3 regions of the Bradyrhizobium sp. 604_D8_N2_3 genome follow, and region 2 is predicted to be linked to each of the others. Evidence: predicted binding sites of a transcription regulator. Region 2 holds the regulator's gene; each other region holds the start of a gene.
The links. The regulator PhoB, encoded in region 2, activates phosphate uptake and scavenging genes when phosphate is short. The targets are predictions, from matches to a motif close to TGTCATNNANCTGTCAT.

Region 1 (10,367 bases), 8.6 Mb from region 2:
TGGTCGGCTTCGGCTGCACCACCTGCATCGGCAATTCCGGTCCGCTGCCCGAGGAGATCTCGAAGTCGATCAACGACAACGGCATCGTCGCGGCCGCCGTGCTCTCCGGCAACCGCAACTTCGAAGGCCGCGTCTCGCCGGACGTGCAGGCGAACTATCTCGCTTCGCCGCCGCTGGTCGTCGCCCACGCGCTTGCGGGCAGCGTCACCAAGAACCTCGCCGTCGAGCCGCTCGGTGAAGGCAAGGACGGCAAGCCGGTGTACCTCAAGGACATCTGGCCGACGACGAAGGAGATCAACGCCTTCATGAAGAAGTTCGTGACCGCGTCGATCTTCAAGAAGAAGTATGCCGACGTGTTCAAGGGCGACACCAACTGGCGCAAGATCAAGACGGTCGAGAGCGAGACCTACCGCTGGAACATGAGCTCGACCTATGTGCAGAACCCGCCCTATTTCGACGGCATGAAGAAGGAGCCGGAGCCGGTCACCGACATCATCGAGGCGCGCATCCTCGCCATGTTCGGCGACAAGATCACCACCGACCACATCTCGCCGGCCGGTTCGATCAAGCTCACCTCGCCCGCCGGCAAATATCTCAGCGAACACCAGGTGCGTCCGGCCGACTTCAACCAGTACGGCACGCGTCGCGGCAACCATGAAGTGATGATGCGCGGCACCTTCGCCAACATCCGCATCAAGAACTTCATGCTGAAGGGCGCTGACGGAAATATCCCGGAAGGCGGTCTCACCAAGCACTGGCCCGACGGCGAGCAGATGTCGATCTACGACGCCGCGATGAAGTACCAGCAGGAGCAGGTGCCGCTGGTGGTGTTCGCCGGTGCCGAATACGGCAACGGTTCCTCGCGCGACTGGGCTGCGAAGGGCACGCGCCTGCTCGGCGTCCGCGCCGTGATCTGCCAGAGCTTCGAGCGTATCCACCGCTCCAACCTGGTCGGCATGGGCGTGCTGCCGCTGACCTTCGAGGAAGGCACCTCCTGGTCGTCGCTCGGCCTGAAGGGCGACGAGAAGGTCACGCTGCGCGGCCTGGTCGGCGACCTGAAGCCGCGTCAGAAGCTGACCGCGGAGATCGTCTCCGGCGACGGTTCGTTGCAGCGGGTTTCGCTGCTTTGCCGCATCGATACGCTGGATGAGCTCGATTACTACCGGAACGGCGGCATTCTGCACTACGTGCTGCGCAAGCTCGCGGCCTAAGCGCGAATTTGTGAACGGTGGCTCACCGCGACGTGAGTAGAAGGTTAAACGAGGGCGGCCTATCACAAGGCCGCCTTCGTGCGTTAGAACACGCGTCCGATGGTCCCGCCCGGCGGAAAACCTCGCCCCGGACGGTTGAGTGTACGATGCCCGTAAGACTACGGTGACCATCAGGCGATAGGATCTTCCCCCACGCGTGCGAGGTGTGACGTTCAACATGACTGCAATGATGGCTTCTAATCTGGTTTCGCGCTGGTCCGGTGCACTCTGGTCGGGAGCACTTGGTATCTGCGCCATCGTCGCCGTCATCCGTCCCGCCGAGGCTGATCCTCGCGCCGTAGTCGAGCTCTTCACATCGCAGGGCTGCTCCTCCTGCCCGCCCGCCGACCAGGTCATCGGCGATCTCTCCAACGACCCGTCGATCATCGCGCTGAGCATGCCGATCGACTATTGGGATTATCTCGGCTGGAAGGACACGCTTGCGGATTCGCGCTTCTCGGCGCGGCAGCGCGCCTATTCGCGCATGCGCGGCGACCGCGAGGTCTATACGCCGCAAGTCGTGGTCAACGGTTCGACGCATGTCATCGGCAGCGATCGCGCCGGCATCGAGAGCGCGATCGGCAAGACCGACAACGGCACAGGCGTAATGAGCGTGCCGGTGACGATGTCGCTTGCAGGCAAGCAGATCAACGTGTCGGTGGCGGCGAGCAAGGAGTCGGCGGTCTCGCACGGTGAGGTCTGGATCTGCTCGATCACGAAATCGGTGCCGATCGCAATCAGCCGCGGCGAAAATCGCGGACAGCAGATCACCTATCACAACGTCGTGCGCAACCTGCTCAAGGTCGGCGACTGGAACGGGCGTCCGGAAAGCTGGACGGTGCCGTTGGAAAATCTCACGCGCGACGGCGTCGACGGCGCTGTGGTCTATGTCCAGGACGGCAGCCGTGAGAAGCCGGGTGCGATGCTTGGCGCGGCGTACACGTCGCTGCACTAGATCCGATCTCTCTCGCCAACGTCGCACTCGCTCTCACGCCTCATGGTGAGGAGCGCGCCCTCGCGCGCGAGGCGGACGATGCTACGCATCGCCGCGAGAACCATGCAGGCGCGGCTGATGCAGCGCGGCCTTCATCCTGCGAGTCACCGCTTCGCGGCTCCCCACGATGAGGGGTGAGAGTTGTCTTCGCGTTAATCAGAGAGAAGTTGGTCGTGCCGGAAACATCTCGGCACAAACCAAAAAGGACCAACTTGCGTTGGCCCTCCTTGTCGCGCGTACAGACCCGATCCTGACGGCCCCGGGGGGCTGGGGGCTGAGGAATCCGGAACCGAAAGGACCGGGTCAACGCACACAGGTCTTTTCGCAATGCAGGGCGGCAGGCGCTTGGCGGAAAAGCGGCGATATCAAGATTCCTTCTAACGATCCCGTGACGGTTTGCCGCGACAGAATTCCACTCCTGCGTGTGCTCCGATTCGCACCCGATTCAATCAGTTGAGTGAAGAGCCCCTTGCGGCGGGGAACAGTTGGCGCGATCATGCAATTGTCATGATCCGCGGTTCCGGGGACGGTCCTTCGCGGATGCGATCATGCCGCGAGATGAGGAGGCGCTCGATGAGTCTGACGCCGGAGGATGCCGATCCGAGCGAGCAGCGCGCCGTGGCGCGCCCCACCGCTGCGAATGCCCAACCCAACCGGGTGACATTCAACCGGCTGGAACTGAACCGCATCCTCAACCTGTACGGCCGCATGGTCGCCGACGGCGAGTGGCGCGACTATGCCATCGACTTCCTGAAGGACCGCGCGGTGTTCTCGGTCTTCCGCCGCGCCTCGGAGGTGCCGATCTATCGCATCGAGAAGGACCCGCGGCTGGCGCGCAAGCAGGGCATGTACAGCGTGATCTCGGCGACCGGCCTGATCCTGCGCCGCGGCCACGAGCTCGAGCGCGTGCTGCTGGTGATCGATCGAAAATTGGCGGTGGTTTAGCCTTACGGACGGTGCCGTAGTGTGGGCAAAGGCGCACCGCGCCGTGCCCACCATCTTTCCTCAATCACCGGGCATGCTGGGCACGCTTCCGCCTTCGCTCTCCGAGCTACGGCGGACAAGTCGCTTTGCCCACCCTACGAGACCGAGGTTATTTCGGCACCGTACTCGCGCCCTCGCCCAGATCCCGCTGCATCATCACCGTGTCGAGCCAGCGGCCGAATTTCAGGCCAACATTGGGATGCGTGCCGATCATCTTGAAACCGCCGCGCGTGTGCACGCCGATCGAGCCGGCATTGGCGGAATCGCCGATCACCGCGATCATCTGGCGGAAGCCGCGCGCCTCGCATTCAGCGATCAGCCGGTCCAGCAGCAATGAGCCGATGCCGCGGCGGTGGAACGCGGGATCGAGATAGATCGAGTTCTCGACCGTGAAGCGGTAGGCCGGCCGCGGTCGGTAGGCGCCGGCATAGGCATAGCCGGCGACGCTACGATCGAGGATGGCGACGAAATAGGGATAGCCGCCGTCGATCAGCGCGCGGTAGCGGCGCGTCATCTCGGCCAGATCCGGCGGCGCCAGCTCGAATGTCGCGGTGCCCTCGCGGACGGCCTGCTTGTAGATGGCGGTGATGGCGGGAAGGTCGGCCTCAATGGCGGGCCTGATCTCAGGTGCGGACATGGCGGCGAGATTAGAGCCTTCCCGCGGTCACTGGAAGGGGCAACGCCGCTTCCCCATGCTCCGTCATTGCCAGCGCAGCAGCCCTCCAATCTTCTCCGCTGTCATGCCCCGCGCAGGGGGGCATCCAGTACTCCGAGACAGCGCGGCTAGAACCGAGCCGCTGCGGCGTACTGGATCGCCCGCCCCAGTGCGCAATTGCGCACAAGGCGGGCGATGACAAGCGGGGGGGCGTCGCGCATCCCGGCCCAAACAAAAACCCCGGCCTCTCGGCCGGGGTTCGTATCCGTTCTCTCGTCGAAGCGCTTAGTCGCGCTGGCCAAGGAGCTGCAGGAGCAGCGTGAACAGGTTGATGAAGTTCAGGTACAGCGACAGTGCGCCGGTGATGGCCGCACGCTCTGCGATGTCACCGCCGGCCGAGGCGTAGCCGTAGATGTAGTCGTTCTTCAGCCGCTGGGTATCCCAGGCGGTGAGGCCCGCGAACACCAGCACGCCCACCACCGAGACGATGAACTGCAGCATCGTGCTCGCCAGGAACAGGTTGACCAGGCTCGCGATGATGATGCCGATCAGGCCCATGAACAGGAACGAGCCCATCCCGGTCAGATCACGCTTGGTGGTGTAGCCGTAGAGGCTCAGTGCGCCAAACGTGGCCGCGGTGATGAAGAACACCCGCACGATCGAGGTGTGCGTGAACACCAGGAAGATCGAGGACAGCGAGATGCCCATCAGCGCCGCGAACACCCAGAACAGGATCTGCGCGGTCGAGGGGGCGAGACGGTTGATGCCCGCCGAGATCACGAACACCATCGCGAGTGGCGCGAGCATGAACAGCCACTTCAGGGGGCTGACGAACATCGCGTAGCCGAACGGCGTCAGGAACAGCTTGCCGACGCGGACGGCCTCCGGGGTCGGAACGTCGGTCACGGCGGCCATATAGACGCCGAGCGCGGCCAGGCCGGTGATGGCGAGGCCGATGCTCATGTAATTGTAGATGCGCAGCATATAGGCGCGCAGGCCGGCATCGACCGTCGCGGCGTCAACACGCCCGGCGGCCCTGCCGAAAGGAGAAGCGTAGTTACGGTCTAGGTCCGACATGGTCGAATTCCCGTTGGTTAGCCCGGTCCGGCATGAGGGTCGCCATGCCGCCGGTTCGTCAAATTCTATCTCGGATACCGATCTGTGCCGACTAAATTCTGGCTCATAATCGGGGGTCCGAACCCATTGGATATGTGGGAAACTAACACATTCGCTGCAACCGTCCACGCGCGGCTGAATGTCGCCCTCGCCCGCAATCCTGGCGAGCAGACGTGGTTAATCGCTGGAATCGTGCGATTCCGACATCGCGGGGTCGCCCGCTACCATTTGTCACAAATTCCGCAACACCGTGGCGGGCTTTTTGTTCAATGCCAGCAGCGTCCCAGCGAGCCCAAGTCCGACCGTGACGACCAGGGCCGCCGCGACCACGCCGGCCGCGCTGCCGGCCTGCCAGACGAAACTCAGCGTCATCAGCCGCGTCACGATCATCCAGGCCGCGACGCTGCCGGCGATCACGCCGAACACCGCGGTGGCAAGTCCGATCAGCAGGTATTCGAGGGCGTAGGCGCCGAGCAGCCGCAGCCGGGTCGCGCCGAGGGTCTTGAGGATCACCGCATCGTAGACCCGGTGGCGGTGGCCGGCGGCGAGCGCGCCGCCCAGCACCAGGATCGCCGAGATCAGGGTCACCGCGCTGGCGCCGCGGATCGCCAGCGCCAGATTGGTCACGACCGAGCCGACCGTCTCCATCACCTCGCGCACGCGCACGCTCGTCACCATCGGATAGGTGTCGGCGACTTGCCTGATGATCTTGCCGTCGCCGGCCGCAGTGCCGCCGGCCTCAGTCAGCGTCGCGATATGGGTGTGGGGCGCGCCCTTGAAGGCATTGGGCGAGAACACCAGCACGAAATTGATGCCCATGCCCTGCCAGTCGATGGTGCGCAGATTGCCGATTTTGGCCGGGATGTCGCGGCCGAGCACGTTGACCACGATCTCGTCGCCGAGCTTGAGACCGAGCCCGTCGGCGATCTTCTTCTCCATCGAGACCAGCAGCGGGCCGGAATAGTCGGCGCTCCACCATTCGCCCTCGACCACCTTGGAACCCTTCGGCAATTCGGCGGTATAGGTCAGGCCGCGGTCGCTTTGCAGCACCCATTCGGAATCGGTGGTGGGCTTGAGGTCCTCGGCACGCACGCCGCGCGCGGCGACGATGCGGCCGCGCAGCATCGGCACGTCCTCGACCTTTGCGCCCGGCGCGATCCGGCGCAGATAGCCGTCGAACTGCTCGGCCTGCGTGCTCGGGATGTCGATGAAGAAGAACGACGGCGCGTGCTCGGGGAGGGCCGCAAGGAACTGCCGGCGCAGATTGCCGTCGATCTGGGTGATGGTGACGAGCACGGCGAGCCCGAGCCCGAGCGACAGCACGACGGAGGGCGTCAGCGCGCCGGGCCGGTGGATGTTGGCGATCGCCAGCCGCAGCATCGGCAGGCGCGTGCGCGGCAGCCGGCGCGCGATCGTCATCAGCAGGGCGGCGATGCCGCGGAGCAGGGCGAATACGACGACGGAGGAGGCCACGAACACCGCGGCGATGCGCTTGTCGAAGGACAATCCAATCACGACCGCGATCAGCAGCGCGATCACGACGGCCATGAACACGACATAGCTCCAGCGCGGCCGGTGCCATTCGGAGCTGATGGTGTCGCGGAACAGCGCGGCGACTGGCACGTCGTGCACGCGCCCGAGCGGCCACAGGCCGAAGGCGAGCGCCGTGAGCAGGCCATAGACGAAGGACAGCGCGAGCTCGTCGGCATGCACGGCCGGCACCACCGGCAGCGGCAGCAGTTTTCCGAACAGGCCGACGATGGCGAACGGCATGGCGGCGCCGAGCGCAAGGCCGATCACCGAGCCAATTCCCGCCAGCAGGAGGACCTGCGCCAGATAGATGCCGAACACGTCGCGGCCGGTGGCGCCGACCGCCTTGAAGGCCGCGATGACCTCGAGCCGGCGGTCGATATGGCTCTTGACGGCATTGGCGACGCCGACGCCGCCGACCAGGAGCGCGGCGAGGCCGACCAGCGTCAAGAATTGCGTGAAGCGGTTGATGTTGCGCTCGAGCTGCGGCGAGGCATTGGAGCGGCTGCGGATCTCCCAGCCGGCCTGCGGCGCGGCGTTGCGCGCGTCCGCGATGAAGGCGTCGGTGGCGCGCTCGCTGTTGCCGGTATCAGGCAGCTTCACCCGGTACACCCAGCGCACCAGGCTGCCGGGCTGGATCAGGCCGGTGGCGCGCAGACCCGCCTCGCTGATCAGGAAGCGCGGCCCGAAACCGATGCCGCCGGCGAGCTTGTCGGGCTCGGCTTCGACGGTGCTGCGGATCTGGAACGTTGCGCTTCCGATGGTGACGCGGTCGCCGGTCTTCAGCGACAGCCGCGCCAGCAGCGTCGGATCGGCGGCGGCACCGAACGCGCCGTCGCGCTCCGCGAGCAGGTCGGACATCGGCAGCGGCGGCGCCAGCGTCAGCTGACCCAGCATCGGATAGGTGTCGTCGACCGCCTTCATCTCGACCAGCGCGAGCTGGCCGTCGGCGGCGCGCGCCATGCCGCGCAAGGTCGCGGCGGTGGAGACGGTGCCGCGCGAGCGCAGGAAGGAGACCTCCTCGGGCTTCGCCTCGCGCTGGAACAGCACGAAGGAGACGTCGCCGCCGAGCAACGTACGGCCCTCGCGCGCGAGACCGTCGCTCAGGCTCGCCGAGACCGAGCCGACGCCGGCGATGGCCATCACGCCGAGCGCGATGCAGGCGATGAAGACATAGAAGCCGCGCAGGCCTCCGCGCAATTCACGCAGCGCGTAGCGCAGCGACAGCGCGACGCCGTTGGGCTTCGCGAACGGTTCGGCCGCGATGCTCATGCCGGTGCAGACTGGGTGTCGATGCGGCCGGAGCGCAGGCGGATCACGCGATCGCAGCGCTGCGCGAGCGAGGAATCGTGCGTGACCAGCACCAGCGTCATGCCGCGCTCGGCATGTTTGGTGAACAGAAGATCGACGATTTGTTTTCCGGTGGCCTCGTCGAGATTGCCGGTCGGCTCGTCCGCGACGAGGATGGCGGGATCGGGCGCCAGCGCGCGGGCGAGCGCGACGCGCTGCTGCTCGCCGCCGGACAGCTGCGTCGGATAGTGATGCAGGCGATCGCCAAGCCCGACCGATTGCAGCTCCTGCGCCGCGCGTCTTGCAGCGTCAGGGTTGCCGGCGAGTTCGAGCGGCACGGCGACGTTCTCGAGCGCCGTCATGGTCGGGATCAGATGGAAGGACTGGAAGACGATGCCGACCTGGCGGCCGCGGAAGCGGGCCAGCGCGTCCTCGTCGAGGGCATTGAAAGGCGTGCCTGACACCACCACCTCTCCGCTATCAGGACGCTCCAGCCCCGCCATCACCATCAGCAGCGTGGATTTGCCCGAGCCTGACGGGCCGATCAGGCCGATCGTCTCGCCCGAGGCGACCCGCAGGCTGATATCCTTGAGGATGTGAACGCGTGCCGCGCCCGTACCCAATGAAAGATTGACGTTGGAGATGGCGATGGTGTCCGGCGCGGTGCCGGCGAGCGAAGAGGTTTCGATGCGACTGTCCATGGTCCGGTCATATGGCAACTCCGCATACGCGGTCGAGAGGCGTTACGGATTCTTCATGCACATAGCCGTGTTGATGATCGCTTTGATGACGGTGGCGGATCCGGCATGGGCCGAAGCGGCAAAGCCGGTCAAGCTGGTCGTTCTCGGCGATTCCCTGAGCGCTGGCCTCGGCCTCCCGGCCCAGGACGCATTCCCCACAAAACTTCAAAAAGCCTTGCAGGCCAAAGGCATAGCGGTCGAGATGACCAATGCGGGCGTGTCCGGAGATACCTCGTCCGGCGGCCGTGACCGGCTCGACTGGTCGGTCCCGGACGGAACCGACGGCGTGATCATCGAGCTCGGCGCCAACGACGCGCTGCGCGGCATCGACCCCGATTTGACGCGTACTGCGCTGACCGACATCGTCCAGCGATTGAAGGCACGCAAGATCGCGGTGATGCTGTGCGGCATGCTGGCGCCGCCGAATTACGGCGCGGAATACGCCGCGCGCTTCAATTCGATTTATCCGGATCTTGCGAAAAAATTCGACGTGCCGCTCTATCCGTTCTTCCTCGACGGTGTCGCGGCCGACGCCAAGCTCAACCAGGCCGACGGCATTCATCCGACCGCGGCCGGCGTCGACATTATCGTTAACAACATCATGCCCACCGTGGAGGCATTTTTGCGCAACATAAGCGAGCAGCGCCGCTGAAAAGCGGGCAGCGCTAACCGTAATTCCCAGGGTTTTACCGGGGTGAGGCGCGCGATGCTTCGCAGAGTCACACAACTGCGATAGGAATCAGGGTACCGGTGATTCGTCGCCGGCTCTACAATTTGGATATGATCCTTCCCAGGGATCATGCCCAAGCATCGGGAGTGCGAAACGATGCCGCGTTTGTTCACAGGTCTGGAAATTCCGGCCGAGATCGGCCAGACGCTTTCCAATTTGCGGGGCGGCCTTCCCGGCGCCCGCTGGATCGATCCCGAAAATTATCACGTTACCCTGCGCTTCATCGGCGATATCGACGGCATGTCCGCCAACGAGATCGCATCGATGCTGTTTCGCGTTGATCGCAAGCCCTTCGAGGTGAAGGTGCAGGGGCTCATGAGCTTCGGCGGCCGCAAGCCGCGCGCGGTGGTCGCGACCATCGCGCCGAGCAAGCCGCTGATGGAATTGCAGGCCGAGCTCGAACGCATGATGCAGCGGATCGGCCTCGACCCTGAGGGGCGCAAGTTCACCCCGCATGTCACGCTGGCCCGGCTGCACGACGCGTCCGACCGCGACGTCGCCGACTATCTCTCGCTGCGCGGTTACTTCCCGAGCAAGGCGTTCATGGCCGAACGGTTTGTCTTGTTCTCGTCCCGCGCATCGACCGGCGGCGGCCCCTATGTGGTCGAGGACGCCTACGAGCTGTGTGAGTAGCACCGCTCTCGTGCCCCGGACGCGGCGCAGCGCCATCAGCGCGTTTACGCGCGTCTTCGACACGCTACGGCGGTGCGCTGCTGGGCCGGGGCCCATCGCTCCACGATGGATGTACGAAATAGTGGGTCCCCGCTCTGCGCACCGTCACTGCTTCCCGTAGCGCGTCCGGGACGCGGAACGCATACCCCGCCCACCAATTCACGGCTTGCAATTTCCGCGCATCTCTGGCGGTAAAGAGCCATGCTCTCCACCCCCAGTTCCTCATTCCGCGAGGCATACCAGGCCCAGATCGCGTCCGGCGCGATCGAGCCCGATGCTGCGCAGGCCGACATCGCCGAAGCCTATGCGGCGCTCGACCAACGGCTCGCGAACTACAAGCCGCAGCGCAAGCAGGGCCTGCTCAGCCGTTTGTTCAGCGGCGACAAGGACGAGGCGCCGCGCGGGC
Region 2 (10,367 bases):
CCGGGTCATGGTCCGCGATTTCGGCCCCGGCATCGCGCCCGAGCATCTGCCGCGGCTGACCGAGCGGTTCTACCGGGTCGACGTCGGTGACAGCCGCTCGCAGGGCGGGACGGGGCTCGGATTATCGCTGGTGAAACATATTCTTAACCGCCATCGCGGCCGGCTTTTGATCGAGAGCGTGCCCAAGCAGGGCGCCGTTTTCACGGCCTGTTTTCCCCAGGCGAAGACCGCGGCCTCGACCTGATATTCAAGCGATTTCAATCGCTTGGCCGTGTCATCCAGCTGTCACGAAACCTTCGTAAAAGCACAGCCGACCGCTCCTAAAGGGGCGGCACGGGGAGCGCGATCGGGCGCGGATGGCGCTTCGCTCCCCTGTATGGAGACCACCATGAATTTCATCAAAACTATCGTCGCTGCCGGCTTGGTCGCCGCATCGGCGACGGCGGCGTTTGCTGCCGACATCACGGGTGCCGGTGCGACGTTCCCGTTCCCGATCTATTCCAAGTGGGCTGACGCCTACAAGAAGGAGACCGGCAACGGTCTGAACTACCAGTCGATCGGCTCCGGCGGCGGCATCAAGCAGATCCAGGCCAAGACCGTGACCTTCGGCGCCAGCGACGCGCCGCTCAAGGCCGAGCAGCTCGAGAAGGACGGCCTCGTCCAGTGGCCGATGGTGATGGGCGCCATCGTTCCGGTCGTCAACATCGAGGGCGTGAAGCCCGGCGAGCTGGTGTTCGACGGCGAGACCCTGGCCAGCATCTATCTCGGCAAGATCACCAAGTGGGACGACGCCGCGATCAAGAAGCTCAATCCGAACGTGAAGCTGCCGTCGGACGCGATCACCGTGGTCCGCCGCTCGGATGGTTCGGGCACCACCTTCAACTTCACCAACTATCTCGCTAAGGCCAGCGCGGACTGGAAGAGCAAGGTCGGTGAGGGCACCGCGGTCGAGTGGCCGGTCGGCGTCGGCGCCAAGGGCAACGAAGGCGTGTCGGGCAACATCAGCCAGACCAAGAACTCGATCGGCTACGTCGAGTACGCCTATGCCAAGCAGAACAAGCTGACCTACACCGGCCTCGTCAACAAGGCCGGCAAGCCGGTGCAGCCGACGGTCGAAGCCTTCCAGGCGGCCGCTTCCAACGCCGACTGGGCCAAGGCTCCCGGCTACTACGTCATCCTGACCGACCAGCCCGGCGACAAGTCCTGGCCGATCACGGCGGCGACCTTCATCCTCATGCACAAGGATGCCACCGACAAGGCAGCCTCGCAGGAAGCCATCAAGTTCTTCCGCTGGGCCTTCAAGAGCGGCGGCAAGGCGGCTGAAGAGCTCGACTACATCCCGATGCCGGACCCGGTCGTCCAACTGATCGAGAAGACCTGGGCTGCCGAGATCAAGAGCTAAGCGCTCTGTGTCCCGGACTGGGCGCCGGGATCTCACAAGACCTCCGCTCCGGATCGGCCTCGCGCCGCATCCGGAGCGCAAGACCAACAACAAGACCGACAACAAGCGTATATCAAACGGGCACAGGGGATCGGCGTGGCAGAGATGGCCGTTCAGAGCGATGTAATCGACGACGCCGGACCGTATGACCGCGCCAAGGCCTTGGGCGCCTTCAAGCTCGGCGACCTCACCTTCTACTGGATCACGCGGCTGTCCGCGATCTCGGTGCTCCTCATCCTCGGTGGCATCATCATCTCGCTGATCGTCGGCGCGTTCCCGGCGATGAAGGAATACGGCTTCGCCTTCCTGTGGACGCAGCGCTGGGCGCCGTCGGCAGATCCGCCCGTGCTCGGCGCGCTCGGCCCGATCTACGGCACGCTCATCACCTCCTTCATCGCGATGGCGATCGCCATTCCGGTCGGTCTCGGCATTGCGATCTTTCTGACCGAGCTCTGCCCGCAATGGGCGCGCCGCCCGATCGGCATGGCGATCGAGCTGCTCGCCGGCATTCCCTCGATCATCTACGGCATGTGGGGCTTCTTCGTGCTCGGCCCGTTCCTGGCCAACACGTTCCAGCCCTTCATGATCAAGATCTTCGACGGCATCCCGGTGCTGGGCGCGATCTTCGCAGGCCCGCCGTCCTATCTCAGCCTGTTCAACGCGGCGCTGATCCTCGCCATCATGGTGCTGCCCTTCATCACCTCGATCTCGGTCGACGTGTTCAAGACGGTGCCGCCGGTGCTCAAGGAAGCCGCCTACGGCGTCGGCTGCACCACCTGGGAAGTCGTGCGCAGCGTGGTGATCCCCTATACCCGCGTCGGCGTCATCGGCGGTGTCATGCTGGCGCTCGGCCGCGCGCTCGGCGAGACCATGGCGGTGACCTTCATCATCGGCAACTCGTTCCGCATCTCGTCGTCGATCTTCGCCCCGGGCACCACGATCTCGGCGGCGATCGCATCGGAGTTCGCCGAAAGCGACGGCCTGCACCAGTCCGGCCTGATCCTGCTCGGCCTGCTGCTGTTCGTGCTGACATTCTTCGTGCTCGCGGCTGCACGGTTGATGCTGATGCGTCTTGAAAAGAAGGCGGGGAAGTAACATGAACCCGATCTACGCACGCCGCCGCCGCATGGACATCGTCATCCGTGTGCTCTGCCTGGCTGCCGCTGCCTTCGGCGTCACATGGCTCGCGCTGATCCTGATGACGCTGCTCTACAACGGCATTGCCGGCCTGAACCTGGAGCTCTTCGTTGCGGACACGCCGCCTCCGGGCTCGACCGAGGGCGGCCTGCGCAACGCCATCGTGGGTTCGATCATCATGACCGTGCTCGGCGTCGGCATCGGCGCGCCGCTCGGTCTGTTCGCCGGCACCTATCTCGCCGAGTACGGCCGCAACGACCGCCTGACCTCGGTGATCCGCTTCATCAACGACATCCTGCTCTCGGCGCCCTCGATCATCATCGGCCTGTTCATCTATGGTGCGGTGGTGGTGCCGATGCGCGGCTTCTCGGCGATTGCCGGCTGCCTCGCGCTTGCGGTGATCGTCATCCCGGTGGTGCTGCGCACGACCGAGGACATGCTGCTGCTGGTGCCGAACGCACTGCGTGAGGCGGCCTCGGCGCTCGGCCTGCCGCGCTCGCTGGTGATCAAGCGCATCGCCTATCGCGCGGCGCGCTCGGGCCTCATTACCGGCGTGATGCTGGCCACCGCCCGCGTCGCCGGCGAGACCGCGCCGCTGCTCTTCACCGCGCTGTCGAACCAGTTCTTCAGCCTGGGTCTGAACAAGACGATGGCGAACCTGCCGGTCACCATCAACAATTTCGTGCAGAGCCCCTACGCCTACTGGAAGCAGCTCGCCTGGAGCGGCGCGCTGCTCATCACCCTGACCGTTCTTGCCCTGAATATTGGCGCGCGCATTCTGAGCGCCGAGAGGACCGCAAAATGAGTGATCTTTCCGTATCGATGAGCGCGGCCGGTGGTTTGCCCCAGGCGCCGGTGCTGCCCGAAGCTCCGGCCAAGGTGACGGTGCGCAACCTCAATTTCTATTACGGCGAGCACCACGCGCTGAAGAACATCAATCTGGCGCTCGGCACCAACCGCGTCACGGCGTTCATCGGCCCGTCTGGCTGCGGCAAGTCGACCCTGCTGCGCATCTTCAATCGGATGTACGACCTCTATCCGGGCCAGCGCGTCACCGGTCAGCTCATGCTCGACCAGACCAACGTCCTCGACCCCAAGCTGGACCTCAATTTGCTGCGCGCCCGCGTCGGCATGGTGTTCCAGAAGCCGACGCCGTTCCCGATGACGATCTACGAAAACATCGCCTTCGGCATCCGTCTCTATGAGAAGATCTCGAAGTCCGAGATGGACGACCGCGTCGAGAAGGCGCTGCGCGGCGGCGCGCTGTGGAACGAGGTCAAGGACAAGCTCAACGCCTCCGGCCTGTCGCTCTCCGGCGGCCAGCAGCAGCGCCTCTGCATCGCCCGCACGGTCGCGGTGCGGCCCGAGGTGATCTTGTTCGACGAGCCCTGCTCGGCGCTCGACCCGATCTCGACCGCCAAGGTCGAGGAGCTGATCCAGGAGCTGTCCGAGAACTACACGATCGCGATCGTCACCCACAACATGCAGCAGGCGGCGCGCGTCTCCGACAAGACCGCCTTCATGTATCTCGGCGAGCTGATCGAGTTCGACGACACCAGCAAGATCTTCACGTCGCCGACCGACCGGCGCACGCAGGATTACATCACCGGCCGGTTCGGCTGAGGAGACGGAACATGGGTTCTGAACATACCGCAAAGGCCTTCGACACCGACCTCCAGGAACTCACGCGCCTGGTCGCCGAGATGGGCGGCATCGCCGAGCGCATGATCGTCGATTCCGTCGACGCGCTGATCCGCCGCGACGTCGCGCTCGGCCAGCGCGTCGTGACCATCGACGCCGAGCTCGACGCGCTCCAGAAGAAGATCGAGGAGCGCGCCGTTCTCACCATCGCGCGCCGCCAGCCGATGGCGGTGGATCTGCGCGAGATCGTCGGCGCCATGCGCGTCGCGACCGATCTCGAGCGGATCGGCGACCTCGCCAAGAACATGGGCAAGCGCGTCGCGGCGCTGGAGACGGATTTCCATCCGCTCAAGCTGTTCCGCGGTCTGGAGCACATGACCGACCTCGTGCAGCAACAGGTCAAGTCGGTGCTGGACGCCTATGCCGCGCACGATCTGCCGGCGGCAATGGCGGTGTGGAAGGGCGACGAGGAAGTCGACGCCATCTGCACCTCGCTGTTCCGCGAGCTCCTCACCTACATGATGGAGGATCCGCGCAACATCTCGTTCTGCATCCATCTGATGTTCTGCGCCAAGAACATCGAGCGCATCGGTGACCACGCCACCAACATCGCCGAGACCGTGTTCTACATGATCGAGGGCCAGGCGATCACCGACAAGCGGCCGAAGGGCGACATGACGACCTTCGCCACGACGGTCCCGAACACTTAAGGAGCGACGAACACCATGGGCGCACGCATTATGGTGGTTGAGGACGAGGAAGCTCTCACCGAGCTTCTCCGCTACAACCTCGAAGGCGACGGCTATGACGTCGAGACGGTGATGCGCGGCGACGATGCCGACACCCGCCTCAAGGAGCACATCCCCGATTTGATCGTGCTCGACTGGATGCTGCCGGGCCTCTCCGGCATCGAGCTGTGCCGGCGGCTGCGCACCCGGCCCGAGACCAAGCAGCTCCCGATCATCATGCTCACCGCGCGCGGCGAGGAGAGCGAGCGGGTGCGGGGCCTTGCGACCGGCGCCGACGACTACATCGTCAAGCCGTTCTCGGTCCCGGAGCTGCTGGCACGCGTGAAGGGCCTGCTCAGGCGCGCCAGCCCCGAGCGGCTCGCCACCGTGCTCGCCTATGGCGACATCGAGCTCGACCGCGACAAGCGTCGCGTGGCGCGCTCGGGCCGGCCGATCGATCTCGGCCCGACCGAATATCGCCTGCTGGAGTTCTTCCTGGAGCATCCCGGCCGCGTGTTCTCGCGCGAGCAGCTGCTCGACAGCGTCTGGGGCCGTGACATCTACATCGACGAGCGCACCGTCGACGTCCATATCGGGCGCCTGCGCAAGCTGCTCAATCTCGGCCGCGAGCAGGACCCGATCCGCACCGTCCGCGGCGCGGGCTACGCACTGGACGATCGCTTTGCGAAGGCGGAGCAAGCGTAAGGGGTTGCTGTGGCAGACGTGATTTAGCGGGCTGCCACCGCATCCTCGATGTCGTCCCTGCGAACGCAGGGACCCATAACCACAGGGAGTGGTTTGGCGAAGACTCGGAGTGATCATCCCGCGCAATAACTACGCGCCGGGATTATGGGTCCCTGCGTTCGCAGGGACGACACCGAGTGAGTTGAGCCGTCATCGCGTGACGGCGCCGTCTTCGTAGTCAGCTAATCCGATACCTCAGCGCGGACCCGGCTTCGCCGGCGCGCGCCGGCGATCGGCCGCGGGCTGATACGCCACGCGCGAGTGCTGGGCGCAGTAGGGCAGGCCGGAGAGCGCCTTGCCGCCGCAGAAGAAGAAATCCGGGCTCGAGGGATCGCCGACCGGCCAGTGGCAGGTGGCCTCGTTCAGCTCCAGCAGCGACAGCCGCTGGCTCATCGGCACGACGTTGTCGTAGGTGACCGGTTCGGCCTCGACCTCGACTTCGAAGGCTTGCGCCAGCGCGGTGTTGCCGCGCGCGATCGGGCGGGTCACCCGCATCATGTGCTGGGCGGGGCGTGCCTTGCGCGGCCGCGGCGCTGCCGATGAAGGGCTCTTGGCGCGGCCCGACAGGCCGAGCCGGTGCACTTTGCCGATTACGGCATTGCGGGTCACATTGCCGAGTTCAGCGGCGATCTGGCTGGCCGAAAGCCCGGCCTCCCAGAGCTTTTTCAGCTGCTCGACGCGATCATCCGACCAGGTCAAAACGGTCATTGCACCCTTTCCTTCGCCGGCGCCTGCCATCCTGGCGGCCGCACGGCGAATGCCTAAGCTTCGAAAAACCCGTGCCGCCAGAATCCCTTAAGGCTCGCCGGGCGCACCAGATGCGCCCGAACGCTTACGCCGGTACATGAGGACTTAGAGGATCAGAACTGCTGCACGAGATGTCGTATCTGACAAGCCAAACGCTACAATATGGCGTGACTCACGCGCAAGAGTCCGCCGACTCGCTTCCACATGTTCCGTGGCGGAAATACGCAAAATCGCCACCGCAAGACTACGGATTCTGCGTTTCGCGAGGCTTTCCGGGCGGCATTGACACCGGTTTCACCAGGCATAAGATAGTCTCGCGTGCCGCCCTTAAAAGGCGGCACGTTTCGTTTTCCGGGCCGGTCAATGGTGCGTTGCGCAATGCACGCTCACGCCGTCCGCAACATTCAAGTGATCGTCATGACTAACAGCGCAGCGCCGCATTTGCTCCCCGTTTTCGCCAGGTCCGACCTCGGTTTCGAGCGCGGTGAAGGCTGCTGGCTGATTGCGACCAATGGCGATCGCTATCTCGATTTCACCTCGGGCGTGGCGGTGAATGCGCTCGGCCATGCTCACCCTGCGTTGGTCAAAGCGTTGCAAGAGCAGGCCACCAAACTCTGGCACATGTCGAACCTGTTCCAGAGCCCGGACGGCGAGAAGCTCGCCGCGCGTCTGTGCAACGAAAGCTTCGCGGACTTCGTGTTCTTCTGCAATTCCGGCGCCGAAGCGCTGGAAGGTGTGATCAAGCTCGTCCGCCATCATCACTTCTCCAAGGGTCATCCGGAACGTTACCGCATCATCACCTTCGAAGGCGCCTTCCACGGCCGCACGCTGGCAACGCTCGCCGCGACCGGTTCGGCAAAATATCTCGAAGGGTTTGGCCCGCCGATGGACGGCTTCGACCAGGTCCCGCATGGCGATATCGACGCCGTCAAGAAGGCGATCGGTCCGCAGACCGCCGGCATCCTGATCGAGCCGATCCAGGGCGAGGGTGGCGTGCGTTCGGCAACGCCCGCCTTCCTGAGGGCGTTGCGCCAGCTCTGCGATGAGAAGGGCCTGCTGCTCGCGTTCGACGAGGTGCAGACCGGCATGGGCCGCACCGGCGATCTGTTCGCGCATCGCCGCACCGGCGTCACGCCTGACGTGATGTCGCTGGCCAAAGCGCTCGGTGGCGGCTTCCCGATCGGCGCGGTGCTGGCGACCGCGGACGCGGCTGCCGGCATGGGGCCCGGCTCGCACGGCTCGACCTTCGGCGGCAATCCGCTCGCGATCTCGGCTGCCAACGCCGTCCTCGACGTCATGCTCAAGCCCGGCTTCTTCGATCACGTGCAGAAGATGTCGCTGCTGCTCAAGCAGAAGCTCGCCTCCGTGATCGATCGTTATCCTGACATCGTCAGCGAAGTGCGCGGCGAAGGCCTTCTGATCGGCATCAAGGCCGTGGTGCCATCAGGCGATCTCGGCGCGGCATTGCGCAACGAAAAATTGCTCACGGTCGGCGCCGGCGACAATGTCGTGCGCTTCCTGCCGCCCTTGATCGTCACCGAAGCCGAAATCGAGGACAGCGTCGGGCGGCTCGAGCGCGCCTGCGCCGCGATCTCGTCCAGTCAGACCAAGCGGGCGGCGAGCTGATGAGCAAGTCCCCGAAGCACTTTCTGGATATCAACGAGCTCCCGTTGTCGGAGCTCAAGAGCATGCTCGCGGCCTCCTCCGCCATGAAGGCGAAGCAGAAAGCGCACCAGCCGGTGAAGCCGCTGGAAGGCAAGACGCTGGCGATGATCTTCGAGCGTCCCTCCACGCGCACCCGCGTCTCGTTCGACGTCGCCATGCGCCAGCTCGGCGGCGAGCCCATCATGCTGACCGGCGCCGAGATGCAGCTCGGCCGCGGCGAGACCATCGCCGACACGGCGCGCGTGCTGTCGCGCTATGTCGACGCCATCATGATCCGCATCCTCAATCACGAGGCCCTGCTGGAGCTGGCGGAATATGCGACGGTGCCCGTCATCAACGGCCTGACACGGCGCTCGCACCCTTGCCAGGTGATGGCCGACCTCATGACCTACGAAGAGCATCGCGGCCCGATCGAGGGCAGGACGGTGGCCTGGACCGGCGACGACAACAACGTGCTGGCGTCCTGGGCGCATGCCGCCGAGCGCTTCAAGTTCAAGCTCAATGTCGCGACGCCGCCGGAGCTTGCGCCGAAAAAGGTAATGCGGGACTTCATCAAGGCCACCGGCGCGCCGATCGTGCTCGGCACCGATCCCGAGGCCGCCGTGAAGGGGGCCGACTGCGTCGTCACCGACACCTGGGTGTCGATGGGCGACAAGGAAGGTGAGCACCGTCACAACGTGCTCAAGCCCTATCAGGTCAATTCGAAGCTGATGTCGCTGGCCAAGCCCGATGCGCTGTTCATGCATTGCCTGCCCGCCCATCGCGGCGAGGAGGTCACCGACGAAGTGATCGACGGCCCGCAATCGGTCGTGTTCGACGAGGCCGAAAACCGCCTGCATGCGCAGAAGGGCATTCTGGCCTGGTGCTTTGACGCGGTGAAGTAATCTCACTTGTAGCCCGGATGGAGCGCAGCGAAATCCGGGTTTGTGTCCGCAGTTGGAGTGGTCCCGGATTGGGCTACGCTCCATCCGGGCTACGCGGGCTATCGCGTAATCCTGTGGCTATGGGTCCCGTATCAGCGCTTTGCGCGCGCCGGGACGACATCGAATTTGCAGGATCCTGAGCGATCATAAGTGCATCCGGAACACACCACCCTTGAGCCCTCTTCCATTTTCCTCCATCGACCCCAGATAAAGCGCCATGGTTTCCCAATCCCCTGACATGAATACCGGGCCTGAAGGCCCGGTTCGCGCACCATCAGCGGTTCCCATCGATGACGCCGTGCTGCCTTACGAGGTCGACGCACTCGACGTGCGCGGCCGCCTCGTGCGGCTCGGTCCCGCGCTCGACGAGATCCTGACCAAGCACGATTATCCCGCTGCCGTGGGCAAGCTGCTCGGCGAGGCCATCGTGCTGACGACGCTGCTCGGCTCGGCGCTGAAGTTCGAGGGCCGCTTCATCCTCCAGGCCCAGACCGACGGTCCGGTGTCGTTCCTGGTCGTCGACTACATGGCGCCGGATCGCCTGCGCGCCTATGCGCGCTACGATGCCGAGCGCCTCGGCGAGACAAAAGATTCCGGCACGCTTCTCGGTAACGGTCATCTCGCCATGACCATCGACCAGGGTCCCGACATGAGCCGCTACCAGGGTCTGGTCGCGCTCGACGGCGGCAGCCTGGAAGATGCCGCCCACGAATATTTCCTGCGCTCCGAGCAGATCCCGACGCGCGTGCGTCTCGCGGTCGGCGAGGAGTGGCGCTCGAACGACGGCGGCAAGCATCGCTGGCGCGCCGGCGGCATGCTGATGCAGTTCCTGCCGAAGGCGCCCGAGCGCGCGCGGCAGGCCGATTTGCATCCCGGCGATGCGCCCGAAGGCGCGGAGGTGCATGCTGTCGCCGAAGACGACGCCTGGGTCGAGGCGCGTTCGCTGGTCGAGACCGTCGAGGACGTCGAGCTGATCGACCCCGAACTCTCCGGCGAGCGGCTGCTGTTCCGCCTGTTCCACGAGCGTGGCGTGCGCGTGTTCAATCCGCTGGTGCTGAAGGCGCAATGCTCCTGCTCGCGCGACGCGGTTGGTGCGATGTTGAAGAGCTTCTCGCCCGACGACCGCGCCGCCATGGTCAAGGACGACAAGGTCGTCGTGACCTGCGAGTTCTGCTCGTCGGTGTACCAGTTCACGCCGCACGAGGCCGGCGTGGAAGACGCGTAGGCGTCGCATCCTCCGTCGTTGCGCGCGCAGCGAAGCAATCCAGTCGTAGGGTGGGCAAAGCGCAGCGTGCCCACTATCTTATGCGCCACGTTTGGAATGGTGGGCACGGCGCTTTG
Region 3 (10,367 bases), 4.3 Mb from region 2:
GCGGTCAACATGGCCGCGATCCCGCGTGACCTCATCGAGTCCGAACTGTTCGGCCACGAGCGCGGCGCCTTCACCGGCGCCAACACCCGCGCCTCGGGCCGGTTCGAGCAGGCCGAGGGCGGCACGCTGTTCCTGGACGAGATCGGCGACATGCCGATGGAGGCGCAGACCCGCTTGCTGCGCGTGCTTCAGCAGGGCGAATACACCACCGTCGGCGGCCGCACTCCGATCAAGACCGACGTGCGGATCGTCGCGGCGTCCAACAAGGACCTGCGCGTCCTGATCCAGCAGGGCCTGTTCCGCGAAGATCTGTTCTTCCGCCTCAACGTCGTGCCGCTGCGGCTGCCCCCCTTGCGCGAGCGCATCGAAGACCTACCGGACCTCGTGCGGCACTTCTTCACGCTGGCCGAGAAGGACGGCCTGCCGCCGAAGAAGCTCGATGCGCTGGCGCTGGAGCGGATGAAGCAGCACCGCTGGCCCGGCAACGTGCGCGAGCTCGAGAATCTCGCCCGGCGCCTCGCCGCGCTCTACCCGCAGGACGTGATCACGGGCTCCGTCATCGACGGCGAGTTGGCGCCGCCCACGGTCAGCCCCGGTGCCGCGGTCCAGCAGGGCGTCGACAATCTCGGCGGCGCGGTCGAGGCCTATCTGTCCTCGCACTTCCAGGGCTTCCCGAACGGCGTGCCGCCGCCGGGCCTCTATCACCGCATCCTCAAGGAGATCGAGGTGCCACTGCTCACGGCCGCGCTCGCCGCCACCCGCGGCAACCAGATCCGCGCCGCCGATTTGCTCGGTCTCAACCGCAACACGCTGCGGAAGAAGATCCGGGACCTCGATATCCAGGTGTACCGGAGCGGGGGTTAGTCTTCCCGAACGGACGGTGGCTCAGCTCCCCCTACCAAAGCGGAGCTGAGCCTGTCCGGATCGCGCTGGCCGTTGTGGCTAACGCGGTGAGCAAAAGTCCGAATCAGGCCGAAACGTTCCGCTGGAACGTATGAATTGTTATTCAACCGCCGAGCGCTGCGTCGCGCTCATCTGATCAGCCGCGCCGAGACCGGCCGGGCGCTGGCGACGTTCGCCAGCGGCTGCTGCACCCCGAGACCATTGACCAGGAGGTCGGCGGCTACGATCAGCAGCAGCACGGCCGACACCATCATCGCGAGAAAGAACCTGTCCATGGCGGTCAAGCCGCAGGGGCGGGACTCCGTTCCCGCAAGCGAGGTTTGCCAGAACAGCGGCCTGTGGATGCGCCGGTCCGTCGCGGCGAGGGCGCCGCGGAATTGTCGCAATTCGGCAACAATGTGGTACGAATACATCAGTATCCGCCCGCCGCGGACCCCGTTTTCAGCACCATTGCCGGAATGACCAGCGCAGACACCTCGGCCGCACACTTCGACACGGCCCCAGCGGAAGAGCCCCGGCGTTGGTCGGTGCGACGCTGGCTGGCACCCCTTGCCGTGGCGATGGCATTGCTGTCGGCCCTCCTGACCTTCCTGGTCCTGACCGGTCTGACGAGGATCGAGCCGACGCCGGAGGTGGTCCGCTCGTTCTATCTGATCAATGCGGCCACGATCCTGCTGCTGGTTGGCATCATCGTCCGCGAGCTCTGGCAGTTGATCCTGGCGCGGCGGCGGGGCCGGGCGGCGGCGCGCCTCCATGTCCAGATCGTCAGCCTGTTCTCGATCGTGGCGGTGCTGCCGGCGGTGCTGGTCGCCGTCGTCGCCAACGTCACCATCGAGCGCGGCCTCGACCGGCTGTTCTCCGGCCCGACCAAGGAGGTGATCCAGAATTCGCTGACGATCGCGCGCGCCTACATGCAGGACCACGCACAGCTGATCCGCGGCGACATTCTCGGCATGGCCAATGACATCGCCCACGCCCGGCCGCTCTACGACCAGGACCGCCGCTCGTTCCGCGAGCTGCTGACCGCCAGCGCCGGCTCCCGCAACCTGCCGGGCGCGATGATCATCGACAAGAACACCAACATCCTGGAATCGGCCGACACCGGCATGCGGCTCGCTTATTCGCCGCCGGCGCCGGACTTCCTCAGCAACGTCAACGAATCCGAGCCCGAGATCGCGGTGCTGCCGGATGCGAGCTTCGTCGCCGCGGTGATCCGCCTGCGCGCCTTCAGCGACACCTTCCTTTATGTCGCGCGGCCGCTCGATCCGAACGTTGTCAACCAGCTCAAGCAGACCGAGGTCAGCGTCGCCGAATACGCCCAGATCGAGTCGCGCCGGCTCGGCATCCAGGTCGCCTTCGCGCTGATGTTCGCGGTGATCGCGCTCACCATCCTGATGGCCTCGGTGCTGATCGGCCTCAACTTCGCCAACTCGCTGGTGGCCCCGATCCGGCGGCTGATGAACGCCGCCCACACGGTCTCGACCGGCGACCTCCATGTGAAGGTGCCCGTGCATCAGTCGGAAGGCGACCTCGCCCAGCTGGGTGAGACCTTCAACAAGATGACGCAGGAATTGCGCAGCCAGCGCGACGAGCTCGTCAACGCCAGTGATCTCATCGACAGCCGCCGCCGCTTCATCGAGGCCGTGCTGTCCTCGGCGAGCGCCGGCATCATCGGCGTCGACAATTCGGGCAGCGTCGGCATCCTCAACCGCTCCGCCGAGAAGCTGATCGGGCACTCCGAAGCCGAGACGCTCGGCCATCCGCTCTCCGACGTGCTGCCCGAGCTCGAGGAGATGATGAAGACGGCGCGGGAAGGGACCCAGCGCCTGGTACAGGGCCAGATCACGATCACGCGCGACGGCACCGAGCGCAACCTGTCGGTCCGCGTCAGCGCCGAGAAGACCAGCCAGCCGCACGACAGCTACATCATCACGCTCGACGACATCACCGAGCTGGTCTCGGCGCAGCGCACCTCGGCCTGGGGCGACGTCGCGCGCCGCATCGCGCATGAGATCAAGAATCCGCTGACGCCGATCCAGCTCTCGGCCGAGCGCATCCGCCGCAAGTTCGGCAAGGACATCACCGAGACCAAGGACAAGCAGATCTTCGAGCAGTGCACCGATACCATCGTGCGCCAGGTCGACGATATCCGCCGCATGGTCGACGAGTTCTCGCGTTTCGCACGGATGCCGAAGCCGGTGATGGAGGGCGAGGACGTCGCCGACACCGTGCGGCAGGCGGTGTTCCTGATGAAGGTCGCCCATCCCGAGATCGATATCGAGGCCGAATTCAAGGAAGATCCGCTGCGCGCGCAGTTCGACCGGCGGCTGATCTCGCAGGCGGTCACCAACATCGTCAAGAACGCCACCGAGGCGGTCGAGCAGGTGCCGCCGGAGGAGCTCGGCAAGGATTACGGCAAGGGCCGCATCGACGTCGTGGTCTCGCGCGAGGGCGAGGACGTGCTGATCGATGTCATCGACAACGGCATCGGCCTGCCCAAGGTCGCGCGCTCGCGCCTCCTCGAGCCTTATGTGACGACGCGGGCCAAGGGCACCGGCCTTGGCCTGGCGATCGTCGGCCGCGTGCTCGAAGACCATGGCGGGCGTATCGAGCTGAAGGACGCTTCCGATTTCCGCGAGGGCCAGCGCGGCGCGTGGATGCGGATGCGTTTTGCAATCTCCGGTGCCCCCGCGAAGAGCGAGGGGACCGTGCAGGCAGCGTCGGCCGCAAACGCGGTCACGGACATCGCCAAGCCGCCCGAAACAAAACAGCCGGCCGCCGAAACCAAAGAGGCGGCTGAAAAGACCAATGATTCAACGAAGATCGAAGCCTCAACAGGCATCTGACAAGACAGGCACGAACCATGGCAAGTGAAATTCTGATTGTCGATGATGAGGCCGATATTCGCGATCTCGTCGCGGGCATTCTCGAAGACGAGGGCTTCGTGACAAGGACCGCTCGCGACAGCGATACGGCGCTCGCCGAGATCGCCAATCGCAGGCCGCATCTGGTGTTTCTGGACATCTGGCTCCAGGGCTCCAAGCTCGACGGCTTGCAGCTGCTGGAGCAGGTCAAGAAGGACAATGCCGATCTGCCGGTCGTGATGATCTCCGGCCACGGCAACATCGAGACCGCGGTCGCCGCGATCAAGCGCGGCGCCTACGACTTCATCGAGAAGCCGTTCAAGGCCGACCGGCTGATCCTGGTCGCGAACAGAGCGCTCGAGAACTCGCGGCTCAAGCGCGAGGTCAAGGAGCTGAAGCAGCTTGCGCCGAGCGCAAGCTCGCTCGTCGGCCGCTCGCCGAGCATGAACCAGCTGCGCCAGACAATCGACCGCGCGGCCAAGGCCAACAGCCGCATCCTGATCGTCGGCCCGGCCGGCGCCGGCAAGGAGCTGACCGCGCGCACGCTGCATACGGCCTCGGGCCGCGCCGATGGTCCGTTCGTCGTGATCAATGCCGCCGCGATCACGCCCGAGCGCATGGAGCACGAGATGTTCGGTGTCGAGCAATCTAACGGCGAGCAGGCGCGCAAGCCCGGTGCGCTCGAGGAAGCCCATGGCGGCACGCTGTTCATCGACGAGATCGCGGACATGCCGCGCGAGACCCAGAACAAGATTTTGCGCGTGCTGGTCGAGCAGTCGTTCCAGCGCGTCGGCGGCACCGGCAAGGTGCAGGTCGACGTCCGCATCATCTCCTCCACCGCGCGAAATCTCGAAGAGGAGATCGCGGCCGGCCATTTCCGCGAAGACCTCTATCATCGGCTCTCGGTGGTGCCGATCCGCGTGCCCGCGCTCTCGGAGCGGCGCGAGGACATTCCGGAATTGATCGACTATTTCATGGAGCAGATCTCGGCCGGCAGCGGCCTGCCCAAGCGGCAGATCGGGCAGGACGCGATGGCGGTGCTGCAATCGCATGTGTGGCCGGGCAACGTGCGCCAGCTCCGCAACAACGTTGAGAGAGTCATGATTCTGGCCGCGGGCGGACCGGAGGTGATCATCACCGCCGACATGCTGCCGCAGGACGTCGGCTCGATGGTGCCGGCGATGCCGACCAGCAACAATGGCGAGCACATCATGGGGCTGCCGCTGCGCGAAGCGCGCGAAGTGTTCGAGCGCGACTATTTGATTGCACAGATCAGCCGTTTTTCAGGAAATATTTCTCGTACGGCTGAGTTTGTTGGCATGGAACGTTCGGCGTTGCACCGGAAGCTGAAGGCGCTCGGTGTCGGCTGACACCGCGACGTCGCGGCCGCAGCTCAGGGATTAGCGAGGAAAATCATCGATTTCCGTAGTTTTTCGGGGCAATTGGGCGTTGCCTGCCGCGTGAAGCGGCTTGCCTAATAACCCGTCCTGTCCTCTAATCGAACCGCTGTTCCTCCGAGGGGGATCTCATGAGGAATAGCAACCGGAAGAGGCCCCGAATGTCACAAAGAGGGCCGCAACCGGCGCAATAAAAAGAAACTCAAAGCGAGAAAAAAACAATGGCGGCAGACCGCGCACAAAACCTACAGGACACCTTCCTCAATCACGTTCGCAAAACCAAGACGCCACTGACGATCTTTCTGGTCAACGGAGTGAAGCTCCAGGGCATCGTGACCTGGTTCGACAATTTCTGTTTGCTGCTTCGGCGCGACGGTCACTCGCAGCTTGTCTACAAGCATGCGATCTCGACCATCATGCCGGGCGCTCCGATCCAGTTGTTCGAAGGCGGCGAGGATCAGCCGGCTTGAGAGTGATCTGATTGGAACCCCGGAATTTCGACGGGGAGGCCGACCGTCCGCGGTCGGCAGGGGCGAAGCAGACGGGGCGGGTGCTTGTCATCGGCCCCTACTTGCGTGTGCGCGCGGGCGGTGCCGACACGCAATCGGAAAGCCATGTTCAGCGTGACGCGGAGGCCCGGCTCGATGAGGCCGCCGGCCTCGCGCGGGCGATCGACCTCGTCATTGCCGACGCCATCATCGCGCCGATCAGCCAGATCCGCCCCGCGACCTATATCGGCAAGGGCAAGGTCGAGGAGATCGCCGCGCTGGCCAAGAGCCTCGATGTCGAGCTCGTGGTGATGGATTGCGCGCTGGCGCCGATCCAGCAGCGCAATCTCGAGAAGGAATTGCACGCCAAGGTGCTCGACCGCACCGGGCTCATCCTGGAAATCTTCGGCCGCCGCGCCAAGACCAAGGAAGGCTCGCTCCAGGTCGAGCTTGCGCATCTCAACTACCAGCGCTCGCGCCTCGTTCGCTCATGGACCCATCTGGAGCGCCAGCGCGGTGGTTTCGGATTCATGGGCGGTCCCGGCGAGACGCAGATCGAGGCCGACCGCCGCCTGATCCAGGAGCGCATCTCGAAACTCGAGGGCGAACTGAAGAAGGTGCAGGCGACGCGGCGGCTGCATCGCGCCGGGCGCCAGCGCGTGCCGTATCGAGTCGTCGCGCTGGTCGGCTACACCAATGCCGGCAAGTCGACGCTGTTCAACCGCCTGACGCGCGCCGACGTTCAGGCCGCCGACATGCTGTTCGCAACACTCGATCCGACCCTGCGCGCGCTCACCTTGCCGCATGGCGGCAAGGCGATGCTGTCCGACACCGTCGGCTTCATCTCCAACCTGCCGACCCAGCTCGTCGCCGCCTTCCGCGCCACGCTGGAAGAGGTGCTGGAAGCCGACGTCATCCTGCATGTGCGCGACATCTCGCACGAGGATGCCGAGGCCCAGCAGAGCGACGTCGACGCGGTGCTGCGCCAGCTCGGCATCAATCCCGACGACAGTGGCCGCATCATCGAGGTCTGGAACAAGATCGACCGTTACGAGCCTGACAAGCGCGAAGAGCTTTTGAACATCGCCGCGCGCCGGCCGGAAGATCACCCGGCGATGCTGGTGTCGGCCGTGTCAGGCGAGGGGATCGATGCACTGCTTGCGGCCATCGAGGAACGTCTCGCCGCAAAGCGCACCACGCTTGATCTCTCCATCGACGCCGCCGACGGCGCCGGCATCAGCTGGCTGCATCGAAATGCGGAGGTGCTGGCGAAAGAGCTGCACGACGGCCGCTTCGACATGACGGTGCGGGTCGACGAGACCAAGCGGGATATCGTGGTGAACCGGTTCGATGCCGTGCCGCGCGTGGCGTGATCCGAAGGGCGCGGTGCGCCCGACCGGCCTGCGTGCGATATCGACCATATCCGCGTTTCTGGGTTGAGGCGCGTAACGCTAGAATGGAATGGTCAGGCCCGGATTCTTCGCTTGCGCCTTGGTATAGGCGACGCCGTGGATCTTGATCCCGCGCTCGTCCAGCAGTGAAATGATGCCGCCCTGGTTCGACAACTCCATCGGCTTCTGCACGACGACGGCGAGCGTGCCGCCGGCCGCGATCTTCCCTGACAGGACCATCTTGTTCTTCTGCTTGTCGGCCAGCATCCAGCCGGTGAGATCGATGTCGCGATCGGCCGTATTGAGCAGCGTGACGACTTCCCGCTCGGGCGTCTTCAAGGCATTGACGAGTGCTGCGATGATGCGCACGAGTCCGTCAGGCATTTGCCCGGTCGGAGGAGCGGTCGGATCTGGCGGCTGTGTCGGCGCGCCGAGATCGATGGGGTCACCGGTCTTGTCGTCGGTGTGCCAGGCCTGCGTCTGGAATTTGAGGAAGACCGCCGTCCATAGCTTCTGATCCGGGAATTCGAACACCAGCCCGCCGTCTTGCCATGGCCCGTTGTCGCCCGAGAACCGTCCGATTGGGTTTCCCTGATTCATATGGATGTCGTGGATGCCGCGGCCCGGCCGGAAGCCGAAATAATTGTCCGCCTTGGTCTCCGGCCCCCATGTCTCACCAAATGCGTAGATCATCGCGCTTTCGTTTGAGAGCGCGCGCTGGACGAACTGGTCGAGCTTCTCGTTGAGGTCATTGTCCGGTCCGGGCACGGACAGCGGCAGCGGGATCATCTCCTGGGGCTGCATCAGATTGCCGCGAATGAAGTCCAGCGCGGTGCTGGCCGGCTTCGGCGGCTGCGGGTGCAGGCCCTCGGGCAACGCCGCGAGTTGATCGGTGATCGGATGGACAAAGTGCGATCGCACCAGGAACTCGACTTCGCTTCCGTCGCCTGACTGCACATTGACGGCGATGCGGAAATCCGCGTTGTCCGCCACGACATGGACTTGATAGTGCGGCGACTGGCCGGTGCCGAAACGCATCGCGATCGGGCGTCCCTTGAGGACCGAATAGTGCTTTAATGGCATCGCACTCACCTGAGGTGGGATTTCGGCTGCGCAGGCTCCGTTGCTCAACTTTAGACTGCTTGTCGTGACGGTTTCATGGCTTGACTACGATCCGCCATGACCGCGCTGCATTCGGGAAAAGATGCTGACCTATATCTCCTTCGTGACCGCTTCGATCCTTGCGGGCACGCCGATGGAGCAGGCCACAAGCTAGCGACGGGCCTGCGAGCGAGTCTCTGATACCGGTTTCGCCTCACTCTTAGCCGCATTCCACAGCGCGTCCATCTCCGCCAGCGACGCCTGCTCGAGCGTCCGGCCCTGCGCCTCGAGCGCGCGCTCGATGAAGGCGAAGCGCCGCTCGAACTTTGCATTCGTCGCGCGTAGCGCGGCTTCCGGATCGGCGTCGACGTGGCGGGCGAGGTTGACCAGTGCGAACATCAGATCGCCGGTCTCTTCCGCCAGCCCCTCGCTGTCGTTGCGGTCGAGCGCGGCCTCGATCTCGTCGGCTTCCTCGCGGATTTTCGCCAGCACCGCGCGCGGGTCGTTCCAGTCGAAGCCGACGGTCGAGGCCTTGCGTTGGAGCTCCATCGCGCGCGTCAACGCGGGCTGGCCGGCCTTGACGCCCGAGAGTAACGACTTGTGCGTCGGCGTTTCCTCCGGCGGCCGGCGCGCCGCACGTTCGGCTTTCTCCTCGGCCTTGATGCGGTCCCAGACCTCCTTGACGTGGGAGGCGGCGAGGTTGCCGTCCTTGTCGGCGAAGACATGGGGATGGCGCCGGATCATCTTGCGGGTGATGGCCTCCACGACGTCGCCGAAGGCAAAGGCATTCTGTTCTGATGCCATCTGGGCGTGGAACACGACCTGGAGCAGGAGGTCGCCGAGCTCTTCGCGCAGGTCATCGAGATCGCCGCGGCTGATGGCCTCGACCACCTCATAGGCTTCCTCGATCGTGTAGGGCGCGATGGTCGCAAAATCCTGCTCGAGGTCCCAGGGGCAGCCGGTCACCGGCGTGCGCAGCGCTGCCATGATCTCGATCAGGCGGGAAATGTCACGGGAAGGGGTCATTGCGGGGCAGTCTCCTGGGTCCAAAACCTTATGCCAAAAGCGGCCCGCCGTTCCCAGCGCGGCGCGGCGGAACAGGCCGATTTCCACCGATTGGCGGCAGATTGGCGAGGTGCTAAAGCGCGGGCCATGAGTGACGCATTTTCATCACAAACCGCGCTGGTGCTGTTTTCCGGCGGCCAGGATTCCACCACCTGCCTCGCCTGGGCGCTCAGCCGCTTTGCACGCGTGGAGACACTGGGATTCGAGTATGGCCAGCGCCATGCCATCGAGCTCGCCTGCCGCGCCCGGCTGTTCGACGGCATCAAGGGCCTGCGCGCAGACTGGGCCGCAAGGCTCGGCGAGAGCCACACGCTGTCGATCCCGACGCTGGCCGCCGTGTCCGAAACGGCGCTGACGCGCGACGTGGCCATCGCGATGGGCGCCGACGGCCTGCCGAACACGTTCGTGCCGGGCCGCAATCTCATCTTTCTGACCTTTGCCGCGGCGCTGGCCTACCGGCGCGGCATCACAGACATCGTCGGCGGCATGTGCGAGACCGACTATTCCGGCTATCCCGATTGCCGCGACGACACCATCCGCGCCATGCAGACCGCGCTCTCGCTCGGCATGGCCAGGCCATTCGAGCTGCATACGCCGCTGATGTGGATCGACAAGGCGGCGACGTGGAAGCTCGCCCATGACCTCGGCGGCGCAGGGCTGGTCGATCTCATCCGCGAGCACTCGCACACCTGCTATCTCGGCGAACGCGGCGCGCAGCATGAGTGGGGTTTCGGATGCGGCGAGTGCCCGGCGTGCAGTTTGCGGGCGAAGGGATGGCGGGAGTTTGCGGCGGGGCGCTGAGGCCACATATTCGGTGTCATCACCCGCGAAAGCGGGTGATCCAGTATCCCAGAGACTGTGCTTGAGTCGAGAGGCCGCGGCCTACTGGATTCCCCGCTTTCGCGGGGAATGACAGCGGAGGGCTTGGCACGAGCGTGCCTCTTACCGAACTACCGAAAATCTTCTTCCCGCAGCTCGATCGGCTTGCCGTGCGGCGTCCGATCCGCGGCGTGGTCCCAGGCGTCGCGGTAACGGTGCAGCGTCTCCGCCGATGCGACGCCCTTGCTTGCAACCAAACCTTCCAGCGTGGCGAGCCAGTGCAGGTAATAGGTCTCGCCCGTATCAGGGTCGCCGGCGGCTTGCGCACGCTTGATCTCG

Region 1: AB7245_RS02040 (DUF2794 domain-containing protein) is a predicted target of PhoB. The motif match lies at 2,737-2,753, and genes of this name have one in related genera.
Region 3: AB7245_RS22605 (DUF2278 family protein) is a predicted target of PhoB. The motif match lies at 8,187-8,203, and genes of this name have one in related genera.

The regions. Positions count from the first base shown of each region.
Region 1 covers NZ_JBPWPM010000001.1:427,855-438,221, forward strand. The annotation lists gene acnA (aconitate hydratase AcnA) at 1-1,211, shown strand, start outside; gene AB7245_RS02035 (DUF1223 domain-containing protein) at 1,429-2,205, shown strand; gene AB7245_RS02040 (DUF2794 domain-containing protein) at 2,818-3,189, shown strand; gene AB7245_RS02045 (GNAT family N-acetyltransferase) at 3,338-3,865, opposite strand; gene AB7245_RS02050 (Bax inhibitor-1/YccA family protein) at 4,169-4,960, opposite strand; gene AB7245_RS02055 (ABC transporter permease) at 5,231-7,801, opposite strand; gene AB7245_RS02060 (ABC transporter ATP-binding protein) at 7,798-8,520, opposite strand; gene AB7245_RS02065 (arylesterase) at 8,576-9,211, shown strand; gene thpR (RNA 2',3'-cyclic phosphodiesterase) at 9,386-9,922, shown strand; gene zapE (cell division protein ZapE) at 10,163-10,367, shown strand, end outside.
Region 2 covers NZ_JBPWPM010000001.1:9,008,135-9,018,501, reverse strand. The annotation lists gene AB7245_RS43385 (ATP-binding protein) at 1-244, shown strand, start outside; gene pstS (phosphate ABC transporter substrate-binding protein PstS) at 389-1,402, shown strand; gene pstC (phosphate ABC transporter permease subunit PstC) at 1,547-2,536, shown strand; gene pstA (phosphate ABC transporter permease PstA) at 2,538-3,383, shown strand; gene pstB (phosphate ABC transporter ATP-binding protein PstB) at 3,380-4,201, shown strand; gene phoU (phosphate signaling complex protein PhoU) at 4,213-4,929, shown strand; gene phoB (phosphate regulon transcriptional regulator PhoB) at 4,945-5,652, shown strand; gene AB7245_RS43350 (GcrA family cell cycle regulator) at 5,887-6,399, opposite strand; gene AB7245_RS43345 (aspartate aminotransferase family protein) at 6,856-8,064, shown strand; gene argF (ornithine carbamoyltransferase) at 8,064-8,987, shown strand; gene AB7245_RS43335 (Hsp33 family molecular chaperone) at 9,244-10,251, shown strand.
Region 3 covers NZ_JBPWPM010000001.1:4,754,802-4,765,168, forward strand. The annotation lists gene ntrC (nitrogen regulation protein NR(I)) at 1-864, shown strand, start outside; gene AB7245_RS22580 (histidine kinase) at 1,032-1,316, opposite strand; gene AB7245_RS22585 (sensor histidine kinase) at 1,362-3,749, shown strand; gene ntrX (nitrogen assimilation response regulator NtrX) at 3,767-5,137, shown strand; gene hfq (RNA chaperone Hfq) at 5,386-5,634, shown strand; gene hflX (GTPase HflX) at 5,646-7,025, shown strand; gene AB7245_RS22605 (DUF2278 family protein) at 7,104-8,126, opposite strand; gene mazG (nucleoside triphosphate pyrophosphohydrolase) at 8,316-9,170, opposite strand; gene queC (7-cyano-7-deazaguanine synthase QueC) at 9,297-10,010, shown strand; gene AB7245_RS22620 (nitrile hydratase accessory protein) at 10,160-10,367, opposite strand, start outside.